One region of the Rhizobium sp. SG570 genome, then DNA from elsewhere that is predicted to be linked to it. Evidence: predicted binding sites of a transcription regulator. Region 1 holds the regulator's gene; each other region holds the start of a gene.

Region 1 (7,923 bases):
TCCAGCGTTTGTCCGACGCTTGATGCTCCAGCGCAGTGGTAAGGTATCAGGCATGTATCGCGCCCTAACACGCGACATAGAAGTGGTCGTGGAGCCGTTTTATCTGGAGGAGCAATCCGATCCGGATGACGATCGCTATGTCTGGGGGTATCGCATCATCATCTCCAACCACTCGAAAGTTTCCGTTCGGCTGGTGACGCGCTATTGGCATATCACCGACATGAACGGAATAGTCGACGAAGTGACCGGCCCCGGCGTCGTCGGCGAACAGCCGCATCTGCGGCCTGGCGACACCTATGAATATTCCTCAGGATGCCCGCTGGACACACCCTCGGGAATGATGTTCGGCCACTACCAGATGGAGACGGATGACGGGGAACTTTTCCATGTCAAGATCCCCGCCTTCTCCCTCGATACGCCCAACCTGATGCGCACGCTGAACTGAGCCCGATCAGGCCACATTTATCTCGGCTGCCTCGAAGCGGTACGTGGTCGAGCAGAATTCGCAGGTGACGGCGATTTCGCCGTTCTCCTGGCTGGCCTCGATCTCCTCGGCCGAGAACCCCTGCAACACGCCCTTCAGCTTGTCGCGCGAACAGGAACAGCGGTCGAAAACCGCCTTTGGTTCGTAGACGCGCACGCCGCGCTCATGGAAGAGGCGGAACAGCAGGCGCTCGGTGCCGACAAGCGGATCCGTCAATTCATCGGCATCGATGGTCTCCACCAGGCTGCGTGCTTCCGCCCAGGCATCGTCCTCGACATGATCACGCATGCCGCTATCGCCATCGCCGCCATGGAGATCCGGCTGGCGCATGCGCTCCGGCGCTTCCGGCAGAAACTGCGCGATCAGGCCGCCCGCCCGCCAGCGATGCCGCGGCTTGCCGTTCTCGTCACGATCGAAAAGTTCTGCGGCGCCCAGGCGAACCCGAGTCGGTATCTGCTCCGACTGGCGGAAATAAGTGCCGGCAATCTCCTCGAGCGAGGCGCCGTCGAGAGCGACGATGCCTTGATAGGGTTGGCTGTAGCGACCCTGATCGATAGTGAAGGCGAGCACGCCCTTGCCGAGCAGCTGTTCCGGCTCGGTTTCACCGGCGGCGATCGCCTTTGCCAGAGCCTCTTCATCGAAACGAGCGTAGGCGCGGACATTTTCCGGCGTCGAGAAATCGGCAACCAGGAGGTCGACGGGACCGTCGCTCTTGGTCTGCACGGTGAACTTGCCCTCGAACTTCAGCGAGGTTCCGAGCAGGACGGTCAGGACGATGGCCTCGGCCAAAAGCCGGGCGACCGGGGTCGGATAGTTGTGCCGGGCAAGAATTGCGTCCAGCAACGAACCAAGCTGTACGGCACGACCGCGCACATCGAGCCCTTCCACCTGGAAGGGAACCACGTGATCGTCACCGGCAAAATCAAACTGACCCAGCGAGGCTGCATTTTCGGCCATTGCTCTACTCCTACTGCGCCCGCGCCCTCAGACGCGGTTTCATATCCTCAGATTGCGCCCAGGCACCAAGCAAGAATCGACTTTTGCGCATGCAGGCGGTTTTCCGCCTCATCGAAAACAACGGATTGCGGACCATCGATCACTTCATCAGTCACTTCCTCCCCGCGATGGGCGGGCAGGCAATGCATGAACAACGCGTCCTTGCCGGCCTGTGCCATCAAAGCCGCGTTGACCTGATAGGGCTGGAAGACGTTGTGACCGCGGGCCCGGTGTTCCTGATTCATGGAAACCCAGGTATCGGTTACCACGCAATCGACACCGGCGACCGCACGGTCGGCATCATGCGAGAGCATGATTTCGGCGCCCTGGTTGCGGGCCCAGTTCAAATAGTGATCCTTGGGCTCGGAACCAAGAGGTACCGCCATGTTCATGCGATAGCCGAACCGCGCCGCGCCTTCGATCAACGAATGCAGCACGTTGTTGCCGTCGCCCGTCCAGGCAATGGTCTTGCCCTTGACCGGGCCGCGATGCTCCTCGAAGGTCATGATGTCGGCCATGATCTGGCAGGGATGCGTATCGTCGGTCAGCGCGTTGATGACCGGAACGGTCGCATGCTCCGCCAGTTCCAGCAGGCGCGAATGATCGGTCGTGCGGATCATGATCGCATCGACATAGCGCGACAGCACCTTCGCCGTATCGCCGATCGTCTCGGCGCGGCCGAGCTGCATTTCGGTTCCGGACAGGAAAAGTGTCTCGCCACCGAGCTGGCGCATGCCGACGTCGAAGGAGACGCGGGTCCGTGTGGAAGGCTTCTCGAAGATCATCGCCAGCATCTTGCCGGCAAGCGGCTTGTCGGCGGTACCCGCCTTCAACGCCCTTTTTCGCACGATCGCGTCATCGATGATGTGGCGCAGATCGGCGGCCGCTACGGCCGAGAGATCGAGAAAGTGTTTCGGAGAAGCCATGTCCTCACCTGTACTCCAGAAAAAACAATAACGCCCGCATAGGGCAAGAACGCCCCGACTGCGGGCGTCGAACTTAGGCTGATTTCTTGACGCGGGCGGCGCGTACACGCTCGGCCGCACGCTCGATGCGAGCAAGACCTTCGCGCGCTTCCTCGGCGGTCACGACCAGCGGCGGCAGCAGGCGAATGACATTGTTGCCGGCCGGAACACCCAGCAGATGCTCGGCGCGGATCGCCTGCAGCAGATCCGCTTGCGGGATGGCTGCCTTGATGCCGAGCATGAGACCTTCGCCGCGGATGTCCTCGATGATATCCGGGAAGCGATCCTTGAGCGAGGCAAGGCCCTGGCGGAAGACCAGCGCCATATCACGCACATGCTCCAGGAAGCCATCGGCCAGCACGATATCGAGCACCGCATTGCCGACCGCCATGGCAAGCGGATTGCCGCCATAGGTCGACCCGTGCGTGCCGGCCTTCATGCCGGAGGCTGCCTCTGCCGTTGCAAGGCATGCGCCGAGCGGGAAACCACCGCCGATACCCTTGGCCACCGCCATGATATCGGGCTTGATGCCGGCCCATTCATGGGCGAAAAGCTTGCCCGTGCGGCCGACGCCGCACTGTACTTCATCGAGCACCAGGAGCAGACCGTGCTCGTCGCAGATATCGCGGAGACCGCGCAGGAATTCGTTGGTCGCCGGGCGGATACCGCCCTCGCCCTGCACCGGCTCGATCAGGATCGCAGCCGTCGCATCGGTGATTGCGGCACGAACCGCATCAAGATCGCCGAAAGCCACCTGGTCAAAGCCGGGGGCCTTCGGGCCGAAGCCTTCGATATACTTTTCCTGGCCACCGGCAGCGATCGTCGCGATGGTACGACCGTGGAAAGCACCTTCGAAGGTGATGATATGGAACTTCTCGGGATGCCCGTTGGCAAACTGATAGCGCCGCGCCGTCTTGATGGCGCATTCCAGCGCTTCGGCGCCCGAATTGGTAAAGAACACCTTGTCAGCGAATGTGGCTTCCGTCAGCCGCTTCGAGAGCTTCTCCTGACCGGGCACTTCGTAGAGGTTGGACAGGTGCCATACCTTGTCAGCCTGCGCCTTCAGCTCGGCCACGAGATGGGGATGCGCATGACCGAGCGAATTGACTGCCACACCGGCCGCGAAATCGAGGTAGCGTTCGCCATTTTCCGTGATCAGCCAGACGCCCTCGCCTCGCTCGAACCGCAGCGGAGCGCGCATATAGGTGTCATAAAGCGCCGCTGTCTCGGCCATGGCGTATCTCCTCGATCACAACCCTAAGGACCAATCGCTTCCTTTCCATGAAACGGGTCCGAAAAAATCAAAAATGCCGCCTTGCGGCGGCGTGGGCACTATTGATGTTTTGCACCGCGATGTCAACAAAACTGGCGATTTAGCAGGTGCGAGAGAGCGGCCGCGGCCGAACGGGATGCGTTGGCCGGATCATATTGCATAAATGCCACGCCAGGACAGCAAGTTGGGGAAAACCTCGAAATCGATTCCTCAAGATTCCCGCGACTCTTGTCACGGAGTCAGCCTCACACTAGGTTAAAAACCAATTGCTAGACTGCATGCGGCGGAACTAGTCACCACAATTTTAGAGCGTTTCGCGCCTCGATCCTATGCGGGGCAATGGTGAAGGATTCTGCCATCGGAAACGCGACAGCGGAGACAGGGCATGAATTGGACAGACGAACGCGTCGAGAAGCTTAAAAAGCTATGGTCCGAAGGGTTGAGCGCCAGCCAGATCGCGGCGCAGTTGGGCGGTGTCAGCCGTAACGCCGTCATCGGCAAGGTGCACCGCTTGAGCCTGCCGGGCCGAGCGAAGGCGGGCGGCACGGCGACCGCTGCCCGAACGCCGAAGCGCGGCGCCTCGGCGCCCCGCGCATCGAATTATACATCGCGCGTCGCAACCCGCACGGTTACCCGCCAGCAGGGCGCGACCATGCTCAAGGAAGAGATTGAGGTCGATGCGGTCAACGAGATCCAATATCGTCCGGCTGCCAACGTCGTCGTTCCGATCTCTCGGCGCCTCGTCCTGACCGAGCTGACGGAACGCACCTGCAAATGGCCCGTCGGTGACCCGCTGAAGGACGATTTCCACTTCTGCGGCAACGAGAGCCCGGATGCATCGCCCTATTGCGGCTACCATCAGCGCCTGGCCTACCAGCCGGTGCATGAACGGCGTCGGCCAGCTCAACCGCGCGGCTGAGATGCCCCATAGAACAATTCCGGGAAAAGTGCGAAGCGGTTTTCCGTCCGGAATTGCGTAAAAACAATAGCATAGAGCGGTCACGCGAGTCCGTGAAACGCGTAACCGCTCCAGATAAGATAAACGAAACGGGCCGAAAGGCCCGTTTTCTGTTTCCGCCGCTATGTCGACGCCTGAACGGGCGTACCCGCTCAAGCTTCCATGGAGTAACCCGCACCGCGAACGGTGCGGATGACATCCTGCATATTGGAGAAATTGAGCGCCTTGCGCAGGCGGCCGACATGCACGTCGACGGTACGTTCGTCGACATAGATATCGTGTCCCCATACGCCGTCGAGCAGCTGCGAACGCGAGAAGACCCGGCCCGGCGAGGACATCAGGAACTCCAGCAGGCGGAATTCCGTCGGTCCCAGCCGCACTTCGCGGCTCTTGCGGTGAACGCGATGGGTCTCGCGATCCAGCTCGATATCGCCGCAACGCAGTACCGTGGAGAGAACCTCCGGGCGGGCGCGCCGCAGCATCGCCTTGACGCGGGCCATCAGCTCCGGCGTCGAGAACGGCTTGACGACGTAATCGTCCGCGCCGGTGGAAAGACCGCGCACGCGCTCGCTTTCCTCGCCGCGGGCCGTCAGCATGATGATCGGCAGGCGCTCCGTCTCCGGCCGCATACGCAGCCGGCGGCAGAGCTCGATGCCGGATACACCGGGGAGCATCCAGTCAAGGATCAGAAGATCGGGGATGCGCTCCTGGAGACGCAATTCGGCTTCATCGCCTCTGAGGATCGTATCGACCTCGAAGCCCTCAGCCTCGAGATTGTAGCGCAGCAGAACGCTGAGCGCTTCCTCGTCTTCTACAACAGCAACTCTCGGAACCATGCGCCTCTGGTCTCCTTTTCTTCGCTTCCAGATTATTCCGTCACCGCGCCAACGGTGTTGGCGGTATCATCCTTCGGGCGCTCGCCTTCTGGCTGGGCGCCGGTCGCCATGTAATAGATCGTCTCGGCGATGTTGGTGGCATGGTCGCCGATGCGCTCGATGTTCTTGGCGCAGAAGAGAAGATGCGTGCAGGTGGTGATGTTGCGCGGATCTTCCATCATGTAGGTCAGCATCTCGCGGAAGAGCGAGGTGTACATCGCGTCGATTTCCTCGTCGCGCTCTCGGATCGACACAGCCTTGTCCGGCGAACGGGTGGCATAGACGTCAAGCACTTCCTTGAGCTGGCTGAGCGCCAGTTCGGAGAGATGCTCGATGCCGCGGGCAAGCCGCCGCGGAACGCCTGTGCCCTGCACGGCGATGACGCGCTTGGCGGTGTTCTTGCCGAGGTCGCCGACACGCTCCAGATCGGAAGCGATGCGGATCGAGCCCATGATCTCGCGCAGGTCGGCGGCCATCGGCTGCCGGCGGGCGATGGTGACGATCGCCTTGTCGCCGACTTCCCGTTCCGCATGATCGAGAATGACGTCGTCGGAAATGACCTTCTGCGCAAGACTGGTATCGCTTTGGACCAGTGCGCGAACGCTGTCGCTGACCATTTGCTCGGCCAGACCGCCCATTTCCGCAATGCGGCGCGTCAGGAACTTCAGGTCTTCGTCATAGGCAGAGAGAATGTGAGTGGAGACCATTTTTCTATCCTCAAGGTGAACTGTGTGAAAGGAGCCGCGCGCACGGCATCATCAACCAAAACGGCCCATGATGTAATCCTGCGTGCGGAAATCGTCGGGATTGGTGAACATTTTATCGGTATCGTTCTCCTCAACCAGATGGCCGAGATGAAACATTGCGGTGCGTTGCGAAACGCGGGCTGCCTGCTGCATGGAATGCGTCACGATGACGATGGTGAAGTTTTCCCGCAGCTCATGGATCAGATCCTCGACCTTTGCGGTTGCGATGGGGTCGAGCGCCGAACATGGCTCGTCCATCAGGATGACCTCTGGACTGACGGCGACCGCGCGAGCGATGCACAGACGCTGCTGTTGGCCGCCGGACAGGCTCGTGCCGGCATCATAGAGCCGATCCTTGACCTCGCCCCAGAGACCGGCTTTCTGCAGGCTGGTCTCGACGATATGCTCGAGATCGGCTTTCGAGCTGTGCAGGCCATGGATGCGTGGTCCGTAGGCGACGTTCTCGTAGATCGACTTCGGAAACGGGTTGGGCTTCTGGAAGACCATGCCGACGCGCGCGCGCAGCTCCACGACATCGATGCTGTTGTCATAAACATCCTGATCGTCGAGCGTGATCTTGCCGGTGATGCGGCAGGTCTCGATCGTGTCGTTCATGCGGTTGAGGCAACGCAGGAAAGTGGACTTGCCGCAGCCGGAAGGACCGATCAGCGCCGTGACCGTATTGGCGCGAATGTTCAGGTTGACATCGAAGAGCGCGCGCTTGTCGCCGTAAAAGACCGAGACGTCCTGGCCGATCATCTTATAGGGGATCGTCATCATCTTCTTGGCTAATGCTCTTTCGCCCGCGGCTTCCGTCATCATGTTCATTTGGTCGCCCTCCCCTACCAGCGCCGTTCGAAGCGGCGCCGCAGCAGGATCGCGCCGATATTCATCGCAACGAGGAAGAAGAGCAGCACGATAATCGCTCCGGAGGTCCTCTCGACGAAGGCCCGCTCCGCTTCGCTCGCCCACATGTAGATCTGCACCGGCAGCGCCGTCGAAGGATCGAGCGGCGAGGCCGGATAGTTGGCGACGAAGGCGACCATGCCGATCAGAAGCAGCGGCGCCGTCTCGCCGAGCGCATGCGCCAGCCCGAGGATGGTGCCCGTGAGGATGCCCGGCATGGCGAGCGGGAGCACATGATGGAAGACCATCTGCATGCGCGACGCGCCGAGGCCGAGTGCCGCGCTGCGGATCGATGGTGGTACCGCCCGCAGTGCCGAGCGCGTGGCGATGATGATCATCGGCAGCGTCATCAGGCTGAGCACCAGCCCGCCGACCAGCGAGGCAGAGCGCGGCAGCCCCATCATGTTGATGAACACCGAAAGGCCGAGCAGGCCGTAGACGATGGAGGGCACCGCCGCGAGATTGTTGATGTTGACCTCGATCAGATCCGTCAGCCGGTTTTTTGGCGCGAATTCCTCCAGATAGATCGAAGCGGCGACACCGACGGGCAAGGCGAGCGCGAGGACGGTCAGCATCAGATAGAGCGAGCCGATCAGCGCGACGCCGAGGCCCGCTGCCTCGGGGCGGCTCGAGTTGCCCGAGAGGAAGAGACCGCTGTTGAAAGCTTCGTGCAGCGCGCCGCTGGCTGTCAGCTGCTTCATCCAGCCGAGCTGCCGATCG
Region 2 (7,923 bases), on a different contig from region 1:
TCTCGACGCCCGCGATCCCGCCTTCTATACGAATCCCAATGCGGTCTACGCCGCCTTGCATGCTCAATGTCCCACCTTTTACTGGGAGGAGCAGAAACAATGGTATTTCATAGGCTATGACCATGTGAACGGGCTGCTGCGCGACCGCCGCTTCGGCCGCCAGATCCTGCACATCGCCACGCGTGAAGAGCTCGGCATGCCGGCACCTCTGCCGCATCTGAAGAATTTCGATCTTGCCGAACAGTACTCGCTCCTCGAAATCGAACCACCCGAGCACACGCGTCTGCGCACCCTCGTCAACCGCGCCTTCGTGTCCCGCCATGTCGAGAAGATGAAACCGGAACTGGCCGAGTTGGCCACCCGCCTGATCGACGGCTTCGAGAAGGACGGTGAAGTCGAGCTTCTGTCGGCCTTTGCCGACGTCATTCCCGTCACCATGATCGCGCGGATGATCGGCATACCGGAAGAAATGGGGCCACAGCTGCTGAAGTGGTCCCACGCCTACGTCCGCATGTACATGTTCGGCCGTACGGCTGCCGACGAAGACGCGGCGGATCAGGCCGCCAAGGAATTCGCCGACTATGTGAAAACCGTCATCCGCGAGCGCCGCGCCAATCCGCGCGACGATCTTTTGACGCACATGATCACCACCGAGCACAAGGGTCAGTATCTGACCGAAGACGAACTGGTGTCGACGACGATCGTGCTGCTCAATGCCGGCCATGAAGCGACGGTGCATCAGATCGGCAATTCCGTGCGCGTCATTCTGGAAAGCGATTATTCGCCGGCCGAGCTCTTCAAGGACGAGGCGACGACGGAACGAACGGTGGAAGAGACGCTGCGCATCTGCGCGCCCGTGCACATCTTCGACCGCTGGTGCCTGGAGCCGACGGAAATCGACGGGATCTCCTTTCAGCGCGGCGACAAGGTGGCGATGATCCTTGCAGCCGCCAATCTGGATCCGACGAAATTTTCCGATCCCCTCACCTTCAAGCCCGACCGCAACGAAGCACCCATCCTGTCGTTCGGCGCGGGTATCCATTTCTGCATCGGCGCGCCGCTGGCCCGGTTGGAATTGAACGTCGTGCTGCCGATCCTCTTCGAGCGCTTGCCTGGGTTGAAGCTCAAGAGGACGCCCGAGGTCAAGGACGTCTACCAATTCCACGGCCTGGACAAGCTCGAACTGACCTGGTGAGTTCGAGCCGCCCGCCAAAGGCGGGTTTTCGCAGCCCGCGGCGCGGCAACCGGCAAAATTCACGTCATGGCTAAAATGCAAAATGGCGCGTCCGACCGGCGCGCCATCTTAAATCTTGGGTTCAGGCGATGCCCGGACCGTATCAGCCGTAACGACCGGTGATGTAGTCTTCCGTGCGCTTCACCTTCGGCGCCTGGAAGATCTGCTCGGTCGGGCCGTATTCGATCAGGTCGCCGAGATACATGAAGGCGGTACTATCGGAGATGCGGCTCGCCTGCTGCATATTGTGCGTGACGATGACGATCGTGAAATCGCCCTTCAGCTGCGACACCAGTTCTTCGACCTTGGCCGTGGAGATCGGATCGAGAGCCGAAGTCGGCTCGTCCAGAAGCAAGACTTCCGGGCGTAGCGCGATGGCGCGGGCGATGCAGAGACGCTGCTGCTGGCCGCCGGAAAGGCCAAGTCCGCTCTGGTGCAGCTTTTCCTTCACTTCGCTCCACAACGCCGTTTCCGTCAGCGCCGCTTCGACGCGCACGTCCATCTCCGCCTTGGAAATCTTCTCATAGAGCCGGATGCCGAAAGCGACGTTTTCATAGATCGACATCGGGAACGGCGTTGGCTTCTGGAACACCATGCCGACCTTGGCGCGCAAATCGTTCAGATCGACGTCCTTGGTGAGAATATTGCGGCCGTCCAGCAGGATCTCGCCCGAAACCGTCTGGCCCGGATAGAGGTCATACATCCGGTTGAAGGTGCGCAGCAGCGTGGATTTGCCGCAACCCGAAGGGCCGATGAAGGCAGTGACCGCATTTTTGCGGATGTCCATATTCACACCCTTCAGAACGCGATGGCCGTTCTGATAGGTGAAATCGAGGTTCTTCACCTGAAGTTTCGCGAGCATGCCGAGATCCGACTGAGAAACGGCGTCCTTCCCCGGCTGTGCGTTGACGCTCTGGAAATTGTTGTCGCTCATGTTCATGGTTTCATTCCTATCGTTCGGCGGCTGCGTCATTGGCGACGACCACTCAAGACACGGGCAAGGATGTTGAGGGCAAGGATGGCAACAGTGATGATCAATGCACCGGCCCAGGCCAGTTGTTTGAGATCCTCGCCTGCATCGGCGGCGAGCGTGTTGATGGCAACCGGCAGCGTGGCGATTGGACCGGTCAGGTCTGCATTCATGAATTTGCTGTAACCGGCCGTAAAGAGAAGCGGTGCGGTTTCGCCGCTGATGCGGGCGACGGCCAGCAGGATGCCGGTGAGGATGCCCGTCCAGGCGGAACGGTAGACCACCATCATCATGGACTTCCAGCGCGGCGCGCCGAGCGCGGCGGTCGCCTCGCGAAGCGCGTTTGGCACCAGCAACAGCATGTCCTGTGTCGTGCGGTTGACGACCGGAAGGGCGATCAGCGCCAGCGCAAGGATGCCGGCGATGGCAGAGTTGCCGTGCATGGGCACGACCACCGCGCCGTAGACGAACACGCCGATGATGATCGAGGGTGCTGACAGCAAGATGTCGTTGAGGAACTTGGCAGCCTCGGCAAGTTTGCTGCCGTTGGCATATTCCACCAGATAGGTGGCGGCGAGAATGCCGATCGGCGCAGCAATCACGATGGCGAGGCCCGTGACCAGCACGGTGCCGTAGATTGCGTTGATCAGACCACCACGCGAGCCCTGGGCCGGGATCGACATGGTGAACACGTCGAGGCTGAGCGCCGATACACCGCGATAAAGGAGGGTCGCAAGGATTACGCTCAGAAAGAATATGCCGAGGACGGCCGCGATGAAGCACAAGACCATCATCACCCGGTTCTTCCCATAACGCCTCGACACGAGGTTCTGACGAATTGCATTGTCCATGGGTTTTTTCCTCAGAGCGAGTCGCCGCGGCCGATCATCCACCGCGCCGCCGCAAGCACGCAGAAGGAAAGGACGAACAGGAGCAGGCCGAGCGCAATCAGGCTCGACAATTGCAGACCGTCGGCATCGCCGAAGTTGTTCGCGATCTGGGCGGAAATGGTGGTGGACGGCGAAATGATCGACGATTGCAGACGGCTCACCGAGCCTATCACGAAAGTGACGGCCATGGTTTCGCCAAGCGCACGACCGAGGCCGAGCATGATGCCGCCTACGAGGCCGCGACGTGTATAGGGGATCAGGATGTGGCGAGCCACTTCCCATGTGGTCATGCCCATGCCGTAAGCGGATTCACGCAGCATCGGCGGCACGGTGGTGAACACATCGCGGGAGATCGCGGTGATGAACGGCAGGATCATGACGGCCAGCACGAGGCTTGCCGTCAACAGGCCGACGCCCGGCGCCGGCGGCTGGAACAGCAGGCCGATCAACGGCACCTGGCCGACCGTCATCATAAGGAAGGGCAGGATATAGGTCTGCATCAGCGGCACGAGAATGAACAGACCGACGATGCCGTAGATAATGGATGGAACACCGGCCAGAAGCTCGATGGCCGTACTGATCGGACGCCGCAGGCTGCCGGGGCAAAGTTCCGTGAGGAAGATGGCGATGCCGATGCCCAGGGGAATGGCAATCAGCATGGCGATGAACGAACTCACCAGCGTACCGACCACCGCAGGCACAGCACCATAGATATCGGCGGGAGCGCTCCACTTCGTGCCCCAGAGGAACGAAAACCCGAAGGCCTGGAAGGTTGGCAAGGCATCGATGACAAGAACCACAATGATTGCCAGCAGCAGAAGCACGACAAGAGCAGCCGAGCAAAGCGTCATAAAATAGAAAATCCGGTCCTGTCTCCGGAATTTTCTCGTGATGGCGGTGGTATCCAATGCCTGGAAGCCAGCCGTCTGAGTCGCGTCAGCCATCGATTTCCCCTTGTCCTGTCACGAAAGGCGGACAGGGCCAAACCCTGTCCGCCGCACTCTCATCCAGCACAAATTACTTCGTGCCAAAGTCCTTCTTCCAGGACTCTTCGACAACCTTGGCAACAGTTTCCGGAACCGGAAGATAGGACAGGTCGGTCGCGTCCTTCTGGCCCTTTTCATAGGACCACTTGAAGAACTTCAGCGCTGCTTCGTTCTGAGCAGGATCGGCCGGCTTCTTGTAGAGCAGAACCCAGGTCGAAGCTGCAATCGGCCAGCTCTTGTCGCCCGGCTGATTGGTGATGATCAGGTTGAAGTTCTTGGCATGGGCCCAATCGGCGTTGGAAGCTGCAGCCTTGAATGTGTCGAGGCTCGGCTCGATAACCTTGCCGGCCGCATTCTTCATCTTCGCGAAACCGATGTGGTTGGCGACGACGTAGGAATATTCAACGTAAGAGATCGAACCAGCTGTCTGGTTGACAGTGGTGGAAACGCCTTCGGAACCCTTGGCGCCGAAGCCGACCGGCCATTCGACCGCCGTGTTCGAACCAACCTTTTCCTTCCACTCCGGCGAAACCTTCGCCAGGTAGTCGGTGAAGTTGAAGGTCGTGCCCGAGCTGTCGGCGCGATAAACGACGGAGATCGGCCCGGAAGGCAGCTTAATGTCGGGGTTGAGGGCCTTGATGGCCGCATCGTCCCACTTGGCGATCTTGCCGAGGAAGATATCGGCCAGCGTCTTGCCGTCGAGAACGAGTTCGCCCGGCTTTACGCCAGCAACGTTATAGGAAACGACGATGCCGCCGGAGATCATCGGGAACTGGGCAATGCCGTTCTTCTCGAGATCAGCGTCGCTCATCGGCTTGTCCGAAGCGCCGAATACGATGGTCTTGTCGAGGAGCTGCTTGATGCCGGCGCCCGAACCGACGGACTGGTAGTTGACGACATTGTTCGTCGCAGCCTTATAGCCCTCGGCCCACTTGGACAGAACCGGCGCGATGAAGCTCGAGCCGGCGCCCGTGATGTCGGCAGCCATAGCCGAAGCGGCCATGGTGACAACCAGGCCAGCGGTCAGGCAAAGGGAACGGAGTTTCAGATTAAGCATAGTAGACTCACTTCCTCAAGTGAACAAAAGGATGGCGAGCAGAAGACCGGCACGGGGTACTCATTATAGATGACCTCCCCACCTCAATCTCCTGGCGACAAGGATGGCTCTAAAGACGCATTGTTTCAGTTTGATGACAGTTTAATGAAGCGCCAGTGACACAACCTGCAGCAATGATAGTGGCTATCCCGAAAGCACATGGAAAAGCTTGCCGTTCGGCGGAAAACATCGGCCTCCTTGTTTTGATTCAGGGGGCTTTCAGAGACGGATCACATAGTCCTTGCGAGTCGTTTCAATGACTTCCCACGTCCCCTTGAAGCCGGGCCTCAAGATCATGCGGTCGCCGGCGCGCAAATGAAAAGCCTCGCCGTTCTCTGCAGTTACCACCGAATAGCCGGAGAGGATATGAAAGTACTCCCACTCGTCATAGACGATTTTCCATTTGCCCGGCGACGCCTCCCAGATACCCGCGTAAAGGCCGCCATCGGCCTCATCGAGGTTCCAGGTGCGAAAGCTCGGAGTTCCCGAGACGAGCCGATCTGCGGCGGGCGCGCCGGTCTCCGGCTCGACGCCATCGATATTCAATCGCAGATATGCCGTCACAAATGCCTCCTGTCGATGCGCTTCGGCGGCAAAGCCGCAGCAGTCCACTGTCGCTGCCTTGCGATCGCGGGACCGAGACAAGCACGAAACGACGACCCATCAAAGATAGCCGGCAGGCTTTTTCAGCCCTTTATAGACGCGGCCCTCAGACTTTCGCCAGTGCCTGCTCTAGGTCGGCGATGATGTCCTTGACGTCTTCGATGCCCACCGACAGACGCACCACATCGGGGCCGGCGCCGGCGGCGACCTTCTGTTCGTCGGTCAACTGCTTGTGCGTCGTCGAGGCGGGATGGATAACCAGAGAGCGCGTGTCGCCGATGTTGGCGAGATGCGAGAAGAGTTCCAGTCCCTCCACCAGTCCCTTGCCCGCTTCATAGCCGCCTTTCAGTCCGAAGGTGAAGACCGATCCCGCCCCCTTCGGCGAGTAGCGCTGCTGCAGAGCATGGTTCGGATCATCCTCGAGCCCGGCATAGTTCACCCAGGCCACCTTCTCCTGCTCCTTCAGCCACCGCGCGACGGCAAGCGCATTGTCGGAATGGCGCTGCATGCGCAGCGGCAGCGTCTCGATGCCAGTCAGAATGAGGAAGGCGTTGAACGGCGAGATTGCCGGGCCGAGATCGCGCAGACCGAGGACGCGGCACGCAATGGCGAAGGCAAAATTGCCGAACGTCGCGTGCAGCACGACACCATTATATTCCGGCCTCGGCGCCGACAGCATCGGATAGTTGCCGGAAGCCGACCAATCGAAGGTGCCGCCATCGATGATGACACCACCCATGGAATTGCCGTGTCCGCCGAGGAATTTCGTCAGCGAGTGCACGACGATGTCGGCGCCATGTTCCAATGGCCGGATGAGATAGGGACTTGCCATGGTGTTGTCGACGATCAGCGGCAGACCATGCCTGTGGGCAACGGCGGCGATCGCGTCGATATCGACGAAGGTGCCGCCGGGATTGGCGAGGCTCTCGATGAAGATGGCGCGCGTGTGGTCATCGATCTGGGCTTCGAAGGTGGAGGGATCGGCTGAATCGGCCCAACGCACCCGCCAATCGAAATTCTTGAAGGAATTGCCGAACTGATTGATGGAGCCGCCGTAAAGCCTCTTGGCGGCGACGAAATTGTCGCCCGGCCGCATGATGGTGTGGAAGACGAGCATCTGGGCGGCATGACCCGAAGCGACCGCAAGTCCCGCCGTTCCGCCTTCCAGAGCGGCCACCCGCTCCTCGAGCACGGCCTGTGTCGGGTTCATGATGCGCGTATAGATATTGCCGAACTGCTGCAGCCCGAAGAGTGCCGCAGCATGATCGGCATCCTGGAAGACGAAAGATGTCGTCTGATAGATCGGCGTGGCGCGAGCGCCCGTCGTCGGATCCGGCTGCGCGCCTGCGTGGACGGCCAGCGTGTCGAAACCCGGATTGTTCGTCGGCATGATTTTTCCTCCCGCCAGTTTTATCTGTGACGGGGAAATCATAGCGCCTGGCGTATGAAAGTTAACCGCGAACTTTGCTGCACTTTCCGGCCCGCGGGAAAAACGTGCCCGCTTTCAGCCGGATCGCGCGATAAACGGCCACATGCCCGCAACTGCGCTTCCCGTCCGGTCAGGCAACCAGACGCGGATATTCGATGGCCGGGCAGCGGTCCATGACGACCCTGACGCCCGCGGCCTCGGCTCTAGCCGCCGCCGCGTCATCGCGCACGCCGAGCTGGCCCCAGATGACAGGCGGCCTTGGCTCAATCATGATGGTCTCCTCGACCACCGCGCGCAGATATTCGGGCGCCCGGAAAACATCGACCATGTCCACCGGCTCGGGAATATCGGACAGATGCGCATAGACCCACTGCCCGAGGATTTCCTTGCCGGCTTGCCCGGGGTTGACCGGAATGACACGATAACCCCTGTTCAGCAGATAGGCCATGACGCCATTGCTCGGCCGCGCCGGATTGGGCGAAGCGCCGACGAGCGCGATGGTCCTTACGGATAGAAGGATGTCAGCAATATAGGAATCATCATAATTATTATGGTTCATCACCAAGCCTCCCAACTCGATCACACTTGCGTTTTCGCCACAGATATAGAAACCGCGGCGGCAGTTTCCACGTATATATTACATTATAACAACTTCAGGGAGGATTAACCCGATGAAAAAGATCGTACTCCTGGGCCTGCTGATCACATCGGCAGC
Region 3 (7,923 bases), on a different contig from region 1:
GCATTGGATATCCTTTATCAGACGACGGGATATCAACGCGCCGGCTCTTGACGGCCGAACATCGTTTCATAATTATCCGTTTGGTTACTTACGCCGCACTGCGGGCGATGGGACAAGGCGGAGGAGGCCGTGGTGATTGCCGTTGACAATGATGGGCCCCACATGACGTTGGCATTTTCGACGCTCGGATGCGCCGACCTCGAATTGGACGAAGCCCTTGCCTTGGCGGCGCGCTACGGTCTCGATGCCATCGAAATTCGCGCGCTTGGCGGCACGATCGACCTGGCGACTTATTTTACCGAAAGATTCGGTTCGCCTGCCGGCCTCGCGCGTGCGCTGGAGGCCTCCGCCGTGCGCGTTTGCGCCTTCAACACCTCGCTGCGGCTCGTCGGCGCGACATCCCAGGCAAAGGAAGAGTTCCTGCGCTATCTGCCTTGGGCGGAGGCGGTCGGCGTCAGATCCCTGCGGGTTTTCGATGGCGGCGATAGCGGAGATGCCGGAGAAGTGGCGGAGGCTCTGTCGACACTGCAATGGTGGCGTGAAACGGCCGTCCGCGAGGGTTTCAGCGCGGAGATGATCGTGGAGACACATGATTTTCTCGTGCAGCCGGATGCCATCGCTTGTCTTCTGGAAGGAGCGCCCGATTGCGCGCTTCTCTGGGATACCCACCACACCTGGCGCAACGGTGGGCAGGATCCTGTCGAGACCTGGAAACAGGTGCGGGGCAATACGCGGCATCTTCATGTGAAGGACAGTATCTCCAAGCCGGGGCCGAAGCTGCCATATAGCTATGTGCTGCCGGGCAGCGGCGAATTTCCCATGGCTGCGCTGCGTTCCGCGCTCGCCGCCGATGGTTATGACGGTGTCATGAGCCTCGAATGGGAGAAGCTGTGGCACGTCGAACTGCCGTCGTTGGATCTGGCTCTTCAGGCGGCAAGGCGAAGCGGCTGGTGGCCTCCGGCGGCGGCCGGAAAGTGACTGGCGAAGTTCGTTAATAATTTAGTTGAATTAGAAATAAGAAAAACGCGCGGTGTTTGACTTTTGCAATGGTTTGTTAATTAGTGTATTAGCATAAAGTAACTATAAATATTATCGGCGCATCGCGTTGGGTTGACTATCGTCTTCGGCGCAATATCTCCGGCTCATTGAAGGGAACCTCGGTGACATGGGGTTTAAAGGTGTCTGGAAGATGGGAGGAGCGGATTCTAGGCACCAGAAATCTGATGCATCGCAGGCGCATGCGCGGCTATCAGTCATCGTTCTTTGGTTCCGGATTTCCGCTTGCGGTCATGTCCCTGGCCAAGGGAGGTTTGATGATCGGTAATGGGATTCGCAGCGAGGAGGGACATAGCGCCCTGATTTTACAGGCGATCGCCGACGGTGGCCTGAGCTTTGCGGCGCAATGGATCCATGACGTCGAGAATATCGAGGAGATCGCCTATGCGGAAAGCCTGGCGCGCGTAACGGATTCCGATGGTATCGTTCATACGGCAGGAACGTTCGTTTCGCTTCTCGAGCAACAGGATCGCTGGTTCGATCTCGATTTGCGCATGCTCGACATGGTGTTATCAGCCTTGGCGGCGGACGCGACCCTTGTACTCGGCTGTAATTTGTCCGTGGCCAGCCTATCCCATCCCGAATGCTTTGCCGGCATCGTCAGCCGAATCGCCCGCCAGCCAGAGCTTACTCCCCGGCTTGTCGTGGAGATCACCGAAACCTATCCGCTCACTGGTGCTGCCATAGAGTGCGTGAAGATGATCCGCGCACTCGGTTGTCGCATCGCGATCGACGATTTCGGTTCCGGTTTTGCCACGCCGGAATCCCTGCTTCAGGTCGCTACCGACATCGTCAAAATCGACGCCTGCTTCATCCGCGACAATAGGCCAAGCCGCGAGGGCCGCAACAGTCTTTCATATATTGTCGGTTTTGCCGCATGTTTCGCCCCATCGGTCGTCGTCGAAGGCGTCGAGACGGAGTCGCAGCTGGAGGCCGCGCGAATGGCCGGCGCAACGCATGTGCAGGGCTTCCTGTTGTCGAAGCCGGTTTCGCTGACGCAGCTTCGGCGGCCCGAGGGCACGGCTGGCATGAGGGGGGTAGGATGAGCATTCCTGCTGTTGCCCGGCCGTGCGGCGTCGGAATCCGGATACGCCATATCCGGAATTCATGCGCGGTTCGTATCACAGAGGCCTTCATGTTGGCCAAGCGGGTGATGCCATGATCAAGCATCCGCTCTCTGCCGCCGATTATGAAGCCGCCTCCGCCAGCGCCACGTGTGATCTCAAGACCAAGACATTGTTGCGTGCCTTGGTGTGTCGTCTTCGCGATTTGTTCTCCGATGCAGGCTTTCCGCTGTCCGTCATCTTCACGGGCGGCACCGAGCCTCATGTCACCATCCGCGATGAAACGGCGGGAATCTCCGCGCGTATAGCGATCGACGCCGAAAGCGGCCTGTATGTCTTTTACGAACTTGGCTGTCGCGCAACCGTTATTGTCCTGGCGACGGCGAACGAAAATCGATTGATCGAAGAGATCGCCCTCCACCTTGGCGGCGACAGTCCGGTGCCGCAAACGATCGACACCGCCGTCAGCGTTCTCGTCGGCCAGACGACCGAAGATGTCGAGCGCAAGCTTATCCTGCAGACGCTTCATCACTGCGATGGAGACCCCACTCACACGGCATTCATGCTCGGCATGCCACTCGTTGTCCTCTGTAACAAACTGGCGGTCTATTTTGCGGACTCCGCCAGGAGACTGCCGGAAGCACCCACCGGTGCAGGCCGGAGAGCGGTGGGCGGCCGACCATGATCACGGACGCACCTGATGCGAACGTATTCTATCCCGGCGACAATGCCGGGGAAACCGGCGCCAGGAAGACGGCGCAATTCGAACCGGTGCGGGGCCTGGAACGGGCTTCGCATATGACCCAATCGCGCTGGGCGGCGCACGAGGAACCAAATGAGATCCGGGAAAAGATCATGGATTCTTTCAGTGAGAGAAAAAACCCCGCACCACCACCGCAATCGCATTTTCTATTCGAAGGCTGTGTGAAGATTGTTTCGGCCTATGTCGCTCACAACGCCATTTCGGCCGCCAGCCTTCCCAAGCTGATCAAGGATATCCACGGCGCGCTGCAAGCTTTGCGCAGCTCTGCTCCCGTTGCCGCACGTAGCAATCTGGTGCCGGCGGTGGATTTGAAGAAATCGGTGACGAACGACTATATCGTCTGCCTCGAGGACGGCAAACGCTTCAAAACGCTGAAACGCCATTTGCGCGTGCACTACGGCATGACACCTGAGGAATATCGCCAGAAATGGGGTTTGGCGCCAAACTATCCGATGGTCGCACAAAATTATGCGAACCGTCGATCGGAACTCGCCAAGCTTTCCGGTCTTGGCGCCAATGGCAACAGAAAGGAAACTGTTCGCTAGAGCAATTCCCGGAAAAGTGCGTAGCGGTTTTCCGTCCGGAATTGCGTAAAAACAATAGCATAGAGCGGTCAGGCGATTCCGTGAAACGCGTTACCGCTCTAGCACGTCCGCGTGAGAAAGCGTGCGGATCACGACGAGGGGATTGCGGACGTTTCGCCGTACCAGCTGTGCGGCGCTACGCTGCAAGGATAATGGCGCCCTACGAGGGGGCGCCATTATCTTTTTGGGCCATTTGTCGGGCAAAATCGGCAGGGCCGATGAAACGTGTCGATCAGAAGACCTGACGGAGCATAAGGAACAGCATGAAGGCGAGCGCGATCGAGGCCGGCAGCGTCAGGATCCAGGCCATCAGCATGTTCCGCACGGTCGACCACTGCAGGCCGGAGCCGTTCGCCGCCATGGTGCCGGCGACGCCCGAGGACAGGACGTGCGTGGTGGAAACCGGCAAGCCGAGGTGGTCAGCCGCACCGATCGTCAGCATGGCGACGACTTCGGCGGCCGCACCCTGGCCGTAGGTCAGATGGGTCTTGCCGATCTTTTCGCCGACGGTGACGACGATACGCTTCCAGCCGACCATGGTGCCGAGACCGAGTGCCAGCGCCACGGCAACCTTCACCCAGAGCGGGATGAACTTCGTCGCATGGTCGACGGCGGCGTGATAGTTGGTAACGGCCTTCAGATCGTCGGCGCTCATCGGCAGCAGCTTCTGCTTGTCGATCAGCTTCAGCGATTCACCGATCAGATAGATGTCGTTGCGCACGTTGCCGACGAGCTCGTTCGGCAGCTTTTCGACGCTCGGATAGGCGGCGATCTCGGCGCTGGTGGTGTGGATATAAGCCTGAAGTGCAGGCGTCGTTGCATCCGACCATGTCTTGCTCTTGACGGCATCGCTGACGGCGGCCTTCGGATCGGCAGGCGCGGTCACACCGGGCTTCACATACTTGCCGAGCACGGTTTCGACCTGCGCCGAAGCGGCCTTGTAGGCCTCGAGATAGTTGATGTCGGGCGTCTTGTTGAGAGCGAAGGCGGTCGGGACGAGACCGATGAGGATGAGCATGATCAGGCCCATGCCCTTCTGGCCGTCATTCGAGCCGTGGGCAAAGCTGACCCCGGTGCAGGTGAAGATCAGCAATACGCGAATCCACGGCGGCGGCGGCGCGTTGCCCTTCGGCGCTTCGTAAAGCTCCTTGTTGCGGATCAGAACCTTGGAAACCAGCAGCAGCAAAGCTGCCGCACCGAAGCCGATGATCGGCGACAGCAGCAGCGACATGCCGACGCTGCTCGCCTGCGACCAGTCGACGCCGCTGGTGGCGGAGCCGGCGGGTGCCAGAAACTGATTGGCAAGGCCGACGCCGATGATGGAGCCGACGAGCGTGTGCGAGCTCGACGCCGGCAGGCCCAGATACCAGGTACCGAGGTTCCATATGATGGCGGCAGTGAGCAGGGCGAAGACCATCGCAAGGCCCGAGCCGGAGCCGACCTGCAGGATCAGTTCGACGGGCAGAAGCGCCAGTATGCCGAAAGCGACGGCGCCGGAAGAGGTCAACACACCGAGGAAATTGAAGAACCCAGACCAAATGACGGCGAATTCGGCCGGCAGCGAGCGGGTGTAGATGACGGTGGCGACCGCATTGGCCGTATCGTGGAAACCGTTGACGAATTCGAAACCCAGCGCGATCAGCAGCGCGAGACCGAGCAGGATCCACGGAACCGCAGCTGCCTCGGCAAGATCGTTGCCGAGAGCGTAGCCGACATAAGCGAGGCCGCCGAGCACGACGACGCCGAAGAGCGGCAGAAACCATTTCGCCGAACCGCTGGCGCCGTGAATTGGGTGATTGGTGTTGCCACCCTCCACGTTGTTTGAAACGACGTCCACCATCTCAAACTCCCTTATGGCAAATGATATCCCTGATTTAAGCGCCGTTCATGAAACTCTCGTGACGCCTGTAAAGACCGACAGGCGTTTTGCGGATGGGCCGGGATTTCCTTATGGAAAGATGACGACGCGGCGGAAGAAATCCTTGCTCCGGAGGGCAATCCTGGCGGCTCTCGATTTCGCCGCCAAAACGCCTTTTTCGGTTCAGCCCGTGTTCATCCGCTTGGGTTTTAAATCCCGCATGTAAGGGACTTGAATAGAGGACCACCAAAATGAGATCGTCCGTGTTTGCCATCGCTGCTTTACTTGGTGGCCTGGCTGTATCTTCGGCAGAAGCAATGCCTGTTCCCGCTATCGGGACAACGGCTGCCGTGCCGGTCGTGAAAGTTGACTATGCCTGCGGTCGTGGCTGGCATGTGACCCGCTGGGGCGAATGCCGCCCGAACCGGTGGGGACCGCCGCCGCCGCGTTATGGCTGGGGGCATAGGCCGCCACCGCCATGGGGCTGGTACGGTCATCGCGACTACCGCGATGGCTGGCACGGAGACGGCCGTTGGCGCCGTCATCGCGACTGGTGAAATTAAAACACCGCCGCAAGCTCTGCGGCGGTGTTTTTTTAAAGCGATTCCAGGAAAAGTGGCTAGCGGTTTTCCGTCCGGAATTGCGCGAAACAACAATATAGAGCGGCTATGCAATTCCCCGAAACGTGTAACCGCTCTAAAGACGGGGTTCTGTCCGCAGCGCCTGCGCCGTGAGCCACAGTCCGGCGACGGTTGCCAGCAAGGCCGACAGGATGGCCAAGAGGCTTCTGGCGTGCAGAATGATGTCGGTGAGTTTCGGCCGGATCACGTCGGCCGTATTGAAGCTTTCGCCGCTGAATTTGCACAGGATAAGCGATAGATTGTTGCGCACGAGCGTAGCGTCGATCTCCGAGACGAGATTGCCGACGGGCGCCGTTTCATTCTTCATCGTCCGCATATGAAGCAGCACCGCCTTGGCTGCCGCGAGATAGGCGTGCGAGCATTCGTTGAACGGACTTTCCTCGTCGCTTACACTGCCGGGCATTATCCCCCAGAGACAATAGGCGCGCTGGATCTGCGCGAAATTCAGCAGGCGGCGGAAGGTTTCGTCGGTATCCGATGCGTTTTCCGCAAGCGCGACGATCCGTCCGTAATAGGGTGCGATGACAGCCATTTCGCCATGTGGGAGGCTTGGTATCGGGATGCCGGTTTGGTTTCCCGACGAGCTGCCGCCATGGGCGGCAAGCACTGTCGGCCAACACGACAGCACGAGGCAGAGCGCGGCGAGCAAGGCGCCGCTTCTAAGCAGGCGTTTCCCGCGCACGAGATCATGCGCGGGATGGGATGGATTTGCCATGCTAGGCTCGGCGCAGCGCCGGGTTGCGGTAGCGTGTCTGCGGCAGCTCTCGCTCCGCCCAGGCTCCGAAGGCAAGCCCGAGGGTGGCCCACAGGATCGCGTGCATACCGAGCGATGCCATCCGGAACCGCCAGAGCACAACGGCCGAGAACTGTTCCGGCACTTCGTTGATCGACGGAAGCAGGTACTGGATCAGTGCGATGAAGACGATGTAGCCGATGCCGGCAAGGATCGCCCCGTTCCATGATCCGTAACGTGCCGCCAGCCGGCGACCCAGCCCGACCGCGACGATCATGCCGACGATCGAAGCAACGATCATGATGAAGAACAGCTCGGTCCTGGCGCCGATCGTGTCGGAATTGCCGACCGCTGGCGGGTTTGCCGGGTACTTGATATCGGGGACGAGCGAAATCGTCACGAAAGCCGCGATTGCGAGCAATGCTGCCGTGCCACGCGCGCCGAGCGGGCTGATGCGGCCGTAGACGAAGGAGAAGACCAGCGCAAACAACCCGCCGATTGCCGTCGAAAAGATCACGGTGCCGGTGAAAAGACCGACGCCTGACTGTGTGGCGCGGCTGACGATTTCCGGTTCCGGCGCTTCGCCGGCTGCCTGCGCGGCCTTTTCTTCAAAGCCGATCGCCCAATCGACCAGCGGCTCGCCGAAAGTGTGGGCGAAGGCAAAAACGAGAATGCCGGCGAAGGCCCCGACGATCATGCCGCGGAGCAAAAGACGTCCAACCATGTGCCTGGTCCCTTAGTGGCAGGGGAAACCGAGCAGGTGACGGGCATCATGCACGAATTCGTGCACATACATGCCTGATATCAGCGAGGTCGCGCCTTCCTCGGCGCCGACGAAATAGATCGCCAGCAGCATCAACAGGCCGGCGAAAACAGCCCATGGCAGGATTTGGCCGAGCGGGATCGGCTGGGGGATTGCGGATGGTGCGAAAGCGGTGTCAGACATTGTCGTTCCCTCTTTAAGAAAAGCGCGTTCCATTTGCGGAAGGGTTCTTTACGGGAAGGGTCTGGCTCTCGAGGGCGAAGCTTCCGTCATCGATTACAGTGGCGCGACCGCGCCGGGATTTCACCGGCTTCCACACCCGTAAGTGCAAGTTTATATCTGTCCACAAAGATGATTGTCAATCAAACGCTGTTGCGATGTTAAATCGCGACAAGGCATGGGGATATCGAGTGTCATGAAGGCACGCCTGAGCTGGATTTGTCATGGGCCGACGGAAGCCA
Region 4 (7,923 bases), on a different contig from region 1:
AGCGGAATTTCAAGTTTGCGCATAAGTCCCTCCTTCAATCGATCCCGATTTATGAGGCTATGCGCGGGTCAAAACCTTCGAAGGTCATCTGGTCTGCATTGGCAAATGTATGTTTGCGGGCCGCTTCGTCGCGCACGGTCCAGGTTATGACCGGAATGCCGCGCTGGCGCTGCGCCGTGATGAAGGGGTTCGGCAGGTGGCCGTAGAAGTACGAGATGAAGTCTAGCCCAAGCTGCATGGCTTCGTCATGCTTAAAAAACGCCTCGGGCTCATTTCCGTCGGCCGTGAGACCGATCGGGTAGGGTGCTTCCAGCGCCTTGAGGTCCTTGAGCAGCCAATGGTCGAAGCTCATCAGGGCCACATGTCCCTTGTAGCCTTCCAGCACTTCGAGCACGGCTTCCGCAAAGCCCTCGTCGTCGCCTTCGCGGCCCTTCAGCTCCAGCACCAGCGGTACCTTGCCGTCGCAAAGCCGCAGGAGCTGCTTCAATGTCGGGATCTTGTCCTTGGTGCCGCCGACCGAAAGCAGGCCGAGTTCGGCCGATGTGCGATCGCGCAGCTGAGCGGGCAGATTGCAGACGCGCTGCAGATCGTCGTCGTGGAAGACGACCGGGACGGCGTCCGAGGCATAATGCAGGTCGCATTCGATGGCAAAACCTGCCTCGATGGCCCGGGCAAACGCAGAGAGCGTATTCTCCCAGACCTCCTTGTTCATGTCATGATAGCCGCGATGGGCGACGGGACGTTCGGTCAACCAGGCATGCTTGCTCATCAGGCGATTTCCAGAATGGCATCGATTTCAACGGCGGCATTGAATGGCAGGGCTGCCATGCCGACGGCGGCGCGGGCGTGCTTGCCGGCGTCTCCCAACACGTTTGCCAGAAGATTGGAGGCGCCGTTGATCACAAGGTGTTGTTCGACGAAATCAGGCGTCGAGGCGACGAAGCCGTTCAGCTTGATGAGGCGCTTGATGCGGCCAAGATCCCCGCCGAGCGCTGCCTTTGCCTGCGCAAGAATATTGATGGCGCAGAGTTGGGCGGCGCGCTGGCCGCCGGCAACGTCGACATCCCTGCCGAGATGGCCTGTCACGCCGACCTTGCCGTTTTCCATCGGCAGCTGCCCGGACAGATAGAGAAGATTGCCGCTGATGACATAGGGAACGTAATTCGCGGCCGGTGCGGCGGCCTGCGGCAGAACGATGCCAAGTTCCTTCAGACGACCCTCTATAGCGTCGGACATTTTCATCTCCCGTTTTGTTGTAAAAACTTCAAAAATCCGGCATCAAGACTAAATTCCGTCAATTAGGACCGGCAGCCTCGTTTAAGCCGAAAGCGTTCTTATAACATCGCGTGCGAGTCCAACAGGAGATAATGAATGATCCGCTCGAGTCTTGCTGCAGCTGTCGTTTCGGGTCTGGGCGTTCTATCTCTGGGAACTCCGGCAGCCCATGCGGCCGTTCCGAGTGGCCTCATTGCACATCGCGCCGTCTATGATCTCGAACTGAAGGACGCTTCCGATCGTTCCGGCATCGCCGGCATGTTCGGTCGCATGGTCTATGAATTCGAGGGCTCCGATTGCACAGGGTTCACCACCAATTTCCGCTTCGTCACGCAGATCGACACGGGCGATTCCACACGGGTCAGCGACCAGCAGACGACGACGTTCGAGGATCTGGCCAAGCGGGTGTTCCGCTTCGAAACCAAGTCCTATACCGACAGCCAGCTCGACAAGGACGTGCGCGGCGCCGCGACCGACGACCAGAAGGGCATCAAGGTCGATCTGACTCAGCCGCACAGCAAGCAGGTCGAACTCATCCAGAGCCGTTTCCCGACCGAGCATATGCTTGACATCATCCGCAACGCCAAACTCGGCAAGAATTTCTTCGAGGCCCAGGTCTTCGACGGTTCCGACGACGGCGACAAGCCATTGATCGCGACCACCGTCGTCGGCAAGCAGGAGACGCCCGCCACGGATGATCCCGACGCCGACAAGGCCGGCGCCTTTGCCAAGACCGCCTTCTGGCCGGTGTCCGTCGCCTATTTCAACGAGAAGTCCACGGGCGACGCCATACCGGTCTACCGCATGTCGTTCAAGCTTTACGAGAACGGCATAACGCGCGATCTCACCATGGATTACGGCGACTTCGTCCTCACCGGCAAGCTCACCAAGCTCGAGGTTCTCGATACGAAGGCCTGCCAATAGCTCTCGCCGGGCCGCGGCGCAAAGGGCAAAATTTTCGTCATAAAACTGTGATCCAAGTTTCACTATTGTGTGAAACGATCGGCACGCTTGGGTGAGTCTAACTTTTGCCCGTGCCGATCTGGAATTGTATTGGGGCGCGCGGGGGGATTGATCGTCTTGGGGCGGTCGACAATGTTTTGCGGTCGGCTCTGTGTTTTATGGACGAGAAAGCACAATCTATGAGCAATACCGATATCTCCGCCGGTTCCAACGAGACTCTGCCTGTGGTCGCCGCTGATCCGGGTGAGATCGCCCGCATCGGCGATAGCATCGACATCACCGACCGCGCCGGGATTTCCGTCTACGGCGACCGCGCCCAGCAGTCGGTCTCCGATTATTCCGACCGGATTCTCCGGGAGGTCCGCAATCGGGATCTCGGCGAGGTGGGCAGGCTGCTGACCGAAATCATCATAAAGTCGAAGAAGCTCGATCCGGCTTCCTTGAAGGACGAAAGCTTCCTGTCGCGTGTGTTTTCCTCATTCAGGGCCAGGGTGCAGCGCTTCAAGGAAGAGTTCGAGGATGTGGCGGGCCAGATCGACCGCATCGGGCTCGAGCTTGATCGTCACAAGGATATCCTGCGCCGGGACATTGCCCTTCTCGATGATCTGCACGAAGAGACGAAGCAGTCCATCCTGCAGCTCGATGCCTATGTGCAGGCCGGCAAGAATTTCGTTGAGCGCTTTCGCGCCACCGAACTTCCGCGGCTGAAGAGTACTGCCGATGCGGCCTCCACCGGTCCGGGCGGGGGCATGCTGGAGGCGCAGGTCTATCAGGACAGCCTGCAAGCTCTCGATCGTCTCGAGAAGCGGGTTTTCTATCTGCAGCAGGCGCGCCAGCTCGGCATTCAGCAATTGCCGCAGATCCGCATCGTGCAGTCCGGCGACGAAACGCTGATCGAGAACCTGCAGGCAACCTCGGCGCTGACGGTGCCGGCCTGGAAGCAGAAGATGGTCATCCTGCTCGGCCTGAGCCAGCAGAAATCGGCGCTTGAATTGCAAAAGACGGTGACGGACGCCACCAACGACATGATCCGCGAGGCATCGAAGATGATGAAGGATCAGGCGATTGCCATCGAGCAGCAATCGCAGCGCGGCATCGTCGATATCGATACGCTCGCCGCCGCCAACCGCGACCTGATCGACACGATCAGCGGCGTGCTGAAGGTGCAGGAAGATGGTCGCGCCAAGCGGGCCGAGGCCGAGCAGCGGATGCAGAAAATGACCATAGAGCTCAAGAAGGCGATGATCGAGGCGCGGTGAACTGCATGAAGATCCGCACATTCGTTACCGGCCTGACGCTCGCCGCAGTTCTTGCGCTGAGCGGCTGCAATGTCGGCGGTGATGGCCCGAAGTTCTCGATCGTTTCCGGCTCGGAAAACACCGTCATTCAGCCGATCGTCGAAGAGTTCTGCAAGGAAAAGAAAGCGACTTGCAGCTTCACCTATGAAGGCACGCTGGATATCGGGCTCGCTCTCCAGAGCGAACAAGGCGTCGAACAGGATGCTGTCTGGCCGGCATCGAGCGTTTGGGTCGATATGTTCGACGTCAAGCGCCGGGTGAAGTCGCTGACGTCGGTGGCGCAGATGCCGGTCATTTTCGGCGTGCGCAAATCCAAGGCCGAGGCGCTCGGCTGGATCGGCAAGCCTGTCTACATGAAGGACATATTGGCGGCGGTGAAGAACGGCTCGCTGAAGTTCTTGATGACATCCGCGACGCAATCCAACTCGGGCGCCAGCGCCTATCTCGCAATGCTGTCGAGCGCGCTCGGCAACAAACCCGTCATCGAGCCGGGCGATCTTGACAAGCCGGATGTCCAGGGTGCCGTCCGGTCCCTGCTTGCCGGCGTTGAGCGCTCTTCTGGTTCCTCTGGCTGGCTCGCGGATCTCTATACGGACCAGGCTTCAAAGGGCGTGCTCTACGACGCCATGTGGAATTACGAAGCCGTGCTGAAGGAGACCAACGATAAGCTGGCCGGCATGGGCAAGGAGCCGCTTTATGCCATCTATCCGGCCGATGGCGTCGTGGTTGCCGATTCGCCGATCGGTTTCGTCGATCATGGGCGTGGGCAGGAGGTTGAGGCCTTCTTCAACCAACTCCTTGACTACTTGCGTTCTGCACCGGTGCAGAAGCGCATCGCCGATACCGGCCGTCGCATTCCGCTCGCGGATGTCACCGCCAAGCCGGATCCGTCGTGGAATTTCGATCCGACGCATCTCGTGACGGCAATTCGCATGCCCGAGCCCGCGGTGATCCGCCAGGCGCTCGATCTCTATCAAGTTGCATTGCGTAAGCCGTCGCTGACCGCCCTCTGCCTCGATTTTTCGGGTTCGATGGAAGGTAAGGGCGAGAACCAGCTGCAGGCGGCCATGCAGTTCCTGTTCAATCCGGATGAGACCGGCAAGGTATTGGCGCAGTGGACGCCGGCGGACCGCATCATGGTCATCCCCTTCGACGCCGATGTGCGCACGACCTTCGAGGCGACGGGAAATCCGGCGCAGCAGAAGAGCTTGGTCGATAAGGTCTCGCTGCAGCATGCCGGCGGCGGTACGGATATGTACGCCTGCGCGGGCAGGGCGCTTGACTGGATGAAGAGTACGCGGGACCTGTCCTCCTATCTGCCGGCGATCGTCATCATGACCGACGGCAAGTCCGACGATGCCAACGGCGATTTCATGAGCCGGTGGAGATCGGTCAACCCGCATGTGCCTGTCTTCGGCATCACCTTCGGCGATGCGGACAAGCGGCAATTGGATGCCTTGGCGCAGGAGACCTCGGCGCGGGTGTTCGATGGCCGCGGCGATCTCGTCAGCGCATTCCGGGCAGTGCGCGGCTATAACTAGGACGATAATGCGCAATTGGTTCGGCAATGACTGGAATTGGATCGTGGCGGGGCTTGTCGCCGCGATTGTCGTTCCTGTGCTGAGCTTTTATGCCGGCATGCCGATATGGATCGCGGCCGTCATCGGCCTGCTCGTCTTCGTGGGTCTTATCTTTGTGCTGGCACCACGCGGCCTCTTCGAAGGGCTGGACGCCAGGGCCATCGGCAGGGGCCGGCTCGAATTCGCCCGCGATCTGCTGAATTCGGCGACACCCGCCGCGCGAAGGCTGGAGGCTTCTGCGGCCCAGATCGCCAGCAAGGAGACGGCAAAGCGGGTGCGGCATCTGGCGGAGATCGCCGCCGACGTCTTCGCCAAGGTCGAGGCCAATCCGGAGAGTGCCGGCACGGTGAGGCGGTTCCTCAGCTACTATCTGCCGCGAGCCGCCGAGGTGGCGGAGGGTTTTGCCGTTATCGAGGCGAAGCGCCAGCCGGATGCGACGCGCCTTCAGGAGGTCGATCTGGTTCTGACCAAGCTCGAAGATGCCTTCGTCCACTATTCGGACAGCCTGGTCGACAACAGGCTCGATACGCTTGATACGGAGCTGCGCCTGATACAGGCCTCGCTCAAAGAGGATATAGGACGCTGATGGCCATTTCCCGCCGCGCTTTTGGAGTAGGGCTTCTTGCTGCCGGGGTCGCAGGCACCGGTGGCTATTTCGCCATCAAGGACAGGCCGGAGCTTCAGGGGTTGCTTGGCAACCGCACCAAGCTTTTCGGCTTCATCGGTGGCGAGAAGGAAGCATTTCTGGCCGACAGCGATGTGATCGGCGCCCTCCACAGCCATGGGCTGGAGATCAACAGCCGCGTCGCTGGCTCCGTCGAGATGGTCCGGGAGCAGGCGCTCCTCTCGCAGAACCCCGCGTTCCTCTGGCCTTCCTCCTCGATCATGGTCGACATAGCCCGGCAGAGCGGCATCAAGATCCGCAACGATCGCGTCATCCTCAACACACCCGTCGTCGTTTATTCGTGGCAGCCTGTCGTCGATGGATTGACCAAGGCCGGGCTTGTCACCACGACATCGGAAGGACAGCATCAGCTCGATCTGAAGGCGCTGCTGGATGCCGTCCTTGCCGGAACAACCTGGTCGAAGCTCGGCGTCAACGCGCTCTATGGACAGTCCCGGATCGTTTCCACCGATCCCAATCGTTCCAATTCAGGCTTCATGTTTTCCGGCCTCGTGCTCAGCCTCCTGAGCGGCAACGTGGCCAGCGCCGACAATCTCGCGCAATTCGGCGACAAGACGCAGTCCATCTTCCGCAACATGGGCTTCAAGTCGTCGTCATCAGGCAAGCTTTTCGAACAGTATCTCGCCGGCGGCATCGGCGGCGAACCGATGATCGTCGGCTACGAGAATCAGTTGGTGGAATGGATCATCGCCGATCCGCAGCGGTGGCACCGGGTCCAGGCCAGCAATGGCGCAAAGCCCGTGGTGCTCTATCCGCATCCGACCGTCTATTCCGCCCATCCGCTCATCGCCATAGACGAACAGGTCGACCGCATGATCGAGGCGTTGATCAGCCCGCGATTGCAGGAGCTTGCCTGGACCAAGCATGGTTTCCGCGGGCCGCTCGGAACGGCGACCGGAGATGCCGACAGCGCCATCGCCGGCTTGCTTCCGGCGGAAATCGACGCCGTCCTGCCGATGCCGGACGCCAATGTCATGCTGGCATTGCTCGATAAACTGGCGGCTTGAGGGCAGGGCGCGCAGCTATTTTTCGTCCCAAGCCTTGCATTCCCGGCAAATCGAATGTATGGCCAGCCACATTCCACACGTAAGGCATGGGATTGTCCGGGAGAAATCCGGATCGTTCCGCCCGGTGGCATTCTCGAAGAGCGTGCTGTTCGCCTTGCGGAGGTTCAACCGGAAAAGGAGTCAAAGGCATGGCATTGCCTGATTTTTCTATGCGCCAGCTTCTGGAAGCTGGTGTTCACTTCGGCCACCAGACGCATCGCTGGAACCCGAAGATGAAGCCGTACATTTTCGGCGATCGTAACAACATCCACATCATCGACCTCGCTCAGACGGTTCCGATGCTGAGCCGCGCCCTGCAGGTCGTCAGCGACACCGTTGCCCGTGGTGGCCGCGTTCTGTTCGTCGGCACCAAGCGTCAGGCGTCCGAACTGATCGCCGACAGCGCCAAGCGTTCGGCCCAGTACTACGTCAACGCCCGCTGGCTCGGCGGCATGATGACCAACTGGAAGACGATCTCCAACTCGATTCAGCGTCTGCGCAAGCTCGACGAAATCCTCTCCGGCGACGCCCAGGGCTTCACCAAGAAGGAGCGTCTGAACCTCGAGCGCGAGCGCGAAAAGCTTGACAAGGCCCTTGGTGGTATCAAGGACATGGGCGGCACGCCGGACCTGATGTTCATCATCGACACCAACAAGGAAAAGATCGCGATCGACGAAGCCAAGCGCCTCGGCATCCCGGTCGTCGCCATCATCGACTCGAAGTGCGATCCGGACCTGATCGACTATCCGATCCCGGGCAACGACGACGCTTCGCGCGCCATCGCTCTTTACTGCGACCTGATCTCGCGCGCTGCCATCGACGGCATCGCTCGCCAGCAGAGCGCATCGGGCCGTGACCTCGGTGCTTCCGAGGAAACTCCGGTTGAGCCGACCCTGGCGGACGGCGCCGAAGCCTGATCGCGCCTCGAGGCGGGCAGGAGACTGTCCGCCCAAGCGCATTGACATCCGGGATAGGGCCGTTTGCGACTTCAAGAAGTTCGAGCGGCCTTATCGCGTTTTGGGTAACGCTTTGCCTGGGCGGTAAATCCAGGCATGTTCCAATCAAGAATTCCAGAG

The links. The regulator PhoB, encoded in region 1, activates phosphate uptake and scavenging genes when phosphate is short. The targets are predictions, from matches to a motif close to TGTCATNNANCTGTCAT.
Region 2: the regulator PhoB is predicted to act here: its motif matches at 5,260-5,276, upstream of pstS (phosphate ABC transporter substrate-binding protein PstS).
Region 3: the regulator PhoB is predicted to act here: its motif matches at 5,355-5,371, upstream of FHT28_RS34875 (inorganic phosphate transporter).
Region 4: the regulator PhoB is predicted to act here: its motif matches at 2,235-2,251, upstream of FHT28_RS06600 (toxic anion resistance protein).

What each region holds. Positions count from the first base shown of each region.
Region 1 covers NZ_JAAZQI010000017.1:23,488-31,410, reverse strand. Annotated here, with positions in the region: gene apaG (Co2+/Mg2+ efflux protein ApaG) at 53-445, shown strand; gene FHT28_RS27555 (Hsp33 family molecular chaperone) at 452-1,441, opposite strand; gene argF (ornithine carbamoyltransferase) at 1,489-2,406, opposite strand; gene FHT28_RS27545 (aspartate aminotransferase family protein) at 2,480-3,679, opposite strand; gene FHT28_RS27540 (GcrA family cell cycle regulator) at 4,104-4,637, shown strand; gene phoB (phosphate regulon transcriptional regulator PhoB) at 4,829-5,512, opposite strand; gene phoU (phosphate signaling complex protein PhoU) at 5,545-6,258, opposite strand; gene pstB (phosphate ABC transporter ATP-binding protein PstB) at 6,310-7,125, opposite strand; gene pstA (phosphate ABC transporter permease PstA) at 7,140-7,923, opposite strand, start outside.
Region 2 covers NZ_JAAZQI010000002.1:258,375-266,297, reverse strand. Annotated here, with positions in the region: gene FHT28_RS05095 (cytochrome P450) at 1-1,195, shown strand, start outside; gene pstB (phosphate ABC transporter ATP-binding protein PstB) at 1,338-2,096, opposite strand; gene pstA (phosphate ABC transporter permease PstA) at 2,204-3,055, opposite strand; gene pstC (phosphate ABC transporter permease subunit PstC) at 3,067-4,038, opposite strand; gene pstS (phosphate ABC transporter substrate-binding protein PstS) at 4,112-5,137, opposite strand; gene FHT28_RS05070 (cupin domain-containing protein) at 5,396-5,740, opposite strand; gene FHT28_RS05065 (O-acetylhomoserine aminocarboxypropyltransferase) at 5,886-7,169, opposite strand; gene FHT28_RS05060 (CoA-binding protein) at 7,339-7,767, opposite strand; gene FHT28_RS05055 (hypothetical protein) at 7,880-7,923, shown strand, end outside.
Region 3 covers NZ_JAAZQI010000038.1:6,166-14,088, forward strand. Annotated here, with positions in the region: gene FHT28_RS34855 (sugar phosphate isomerase/epimerase) at 130-978, shown strand; gene FHT28_RS34860 (EAL domain-containing protein) at 1,314-2,102, shown strand; gene FHT28_RS34865 (helix-turn-helix domain-containing protein) at 2,215-2,805, shown strand; gene FHT28_RS34870 (MucR family transcriptional regulator) at 2,919-3,428, shown strand; gene FHT28_RS34875 (inorganic phosphate transporter) at 3,700-5,307, opposite strand; gene FHT28_RS34880 (hypothetical protein) at 5,577-5,882, shown strand; gene FHT28_RS34885 (hypothetical protein) at 6,022-6,681, opposite strand; gene FHT28_RS34890 (CbtA family protein) at 6,683-7,423, opposite strand; gene FHT28_RS34895 (CbtB-domain containing protein) at 7,436-7,645, opposite strand; cobalamin riboswitch at 7,705-7,777, opposite strand; gene FHT28_RS34900 (histidine phosphatase family protein) at 7,878-7,923, shown strand, end outside.
Region 4 covers NZ_JAAZQI010000002.1:563,845-571,767, forward strand. Annotated here, with positions in the region: gene FHT28_RS06585 (glycerophosphodiester phosphodiesterase) at 50-769, opposite strand; gene FHT28_RS06590 (RidA family protein) at 769-1,236, opposite strand; gene FHT28_RS06595 (cell envelope integrity EipB family protein) at 1,372-2,199, shown strand; gene FHT28_RS06600 (toxic anion resistance protein) at 2,418-3,497, shown strand; gene FHT28_RS06605 (substrate-binding domain-containing protein) at 3,503-5,077, shown strand; gene FHT28_RS06610 (5-bromo-4-chloroindolyl phosphate hydrolysis family protein) at 5,085-5,702, shown strand; gene FHT28_RS06615 (substrate-binding domain-containing protein) at 5,702-6,808, shown strand; gene rpsB (30S ribosomal protein S2) at 6,997-7,764, shown strand.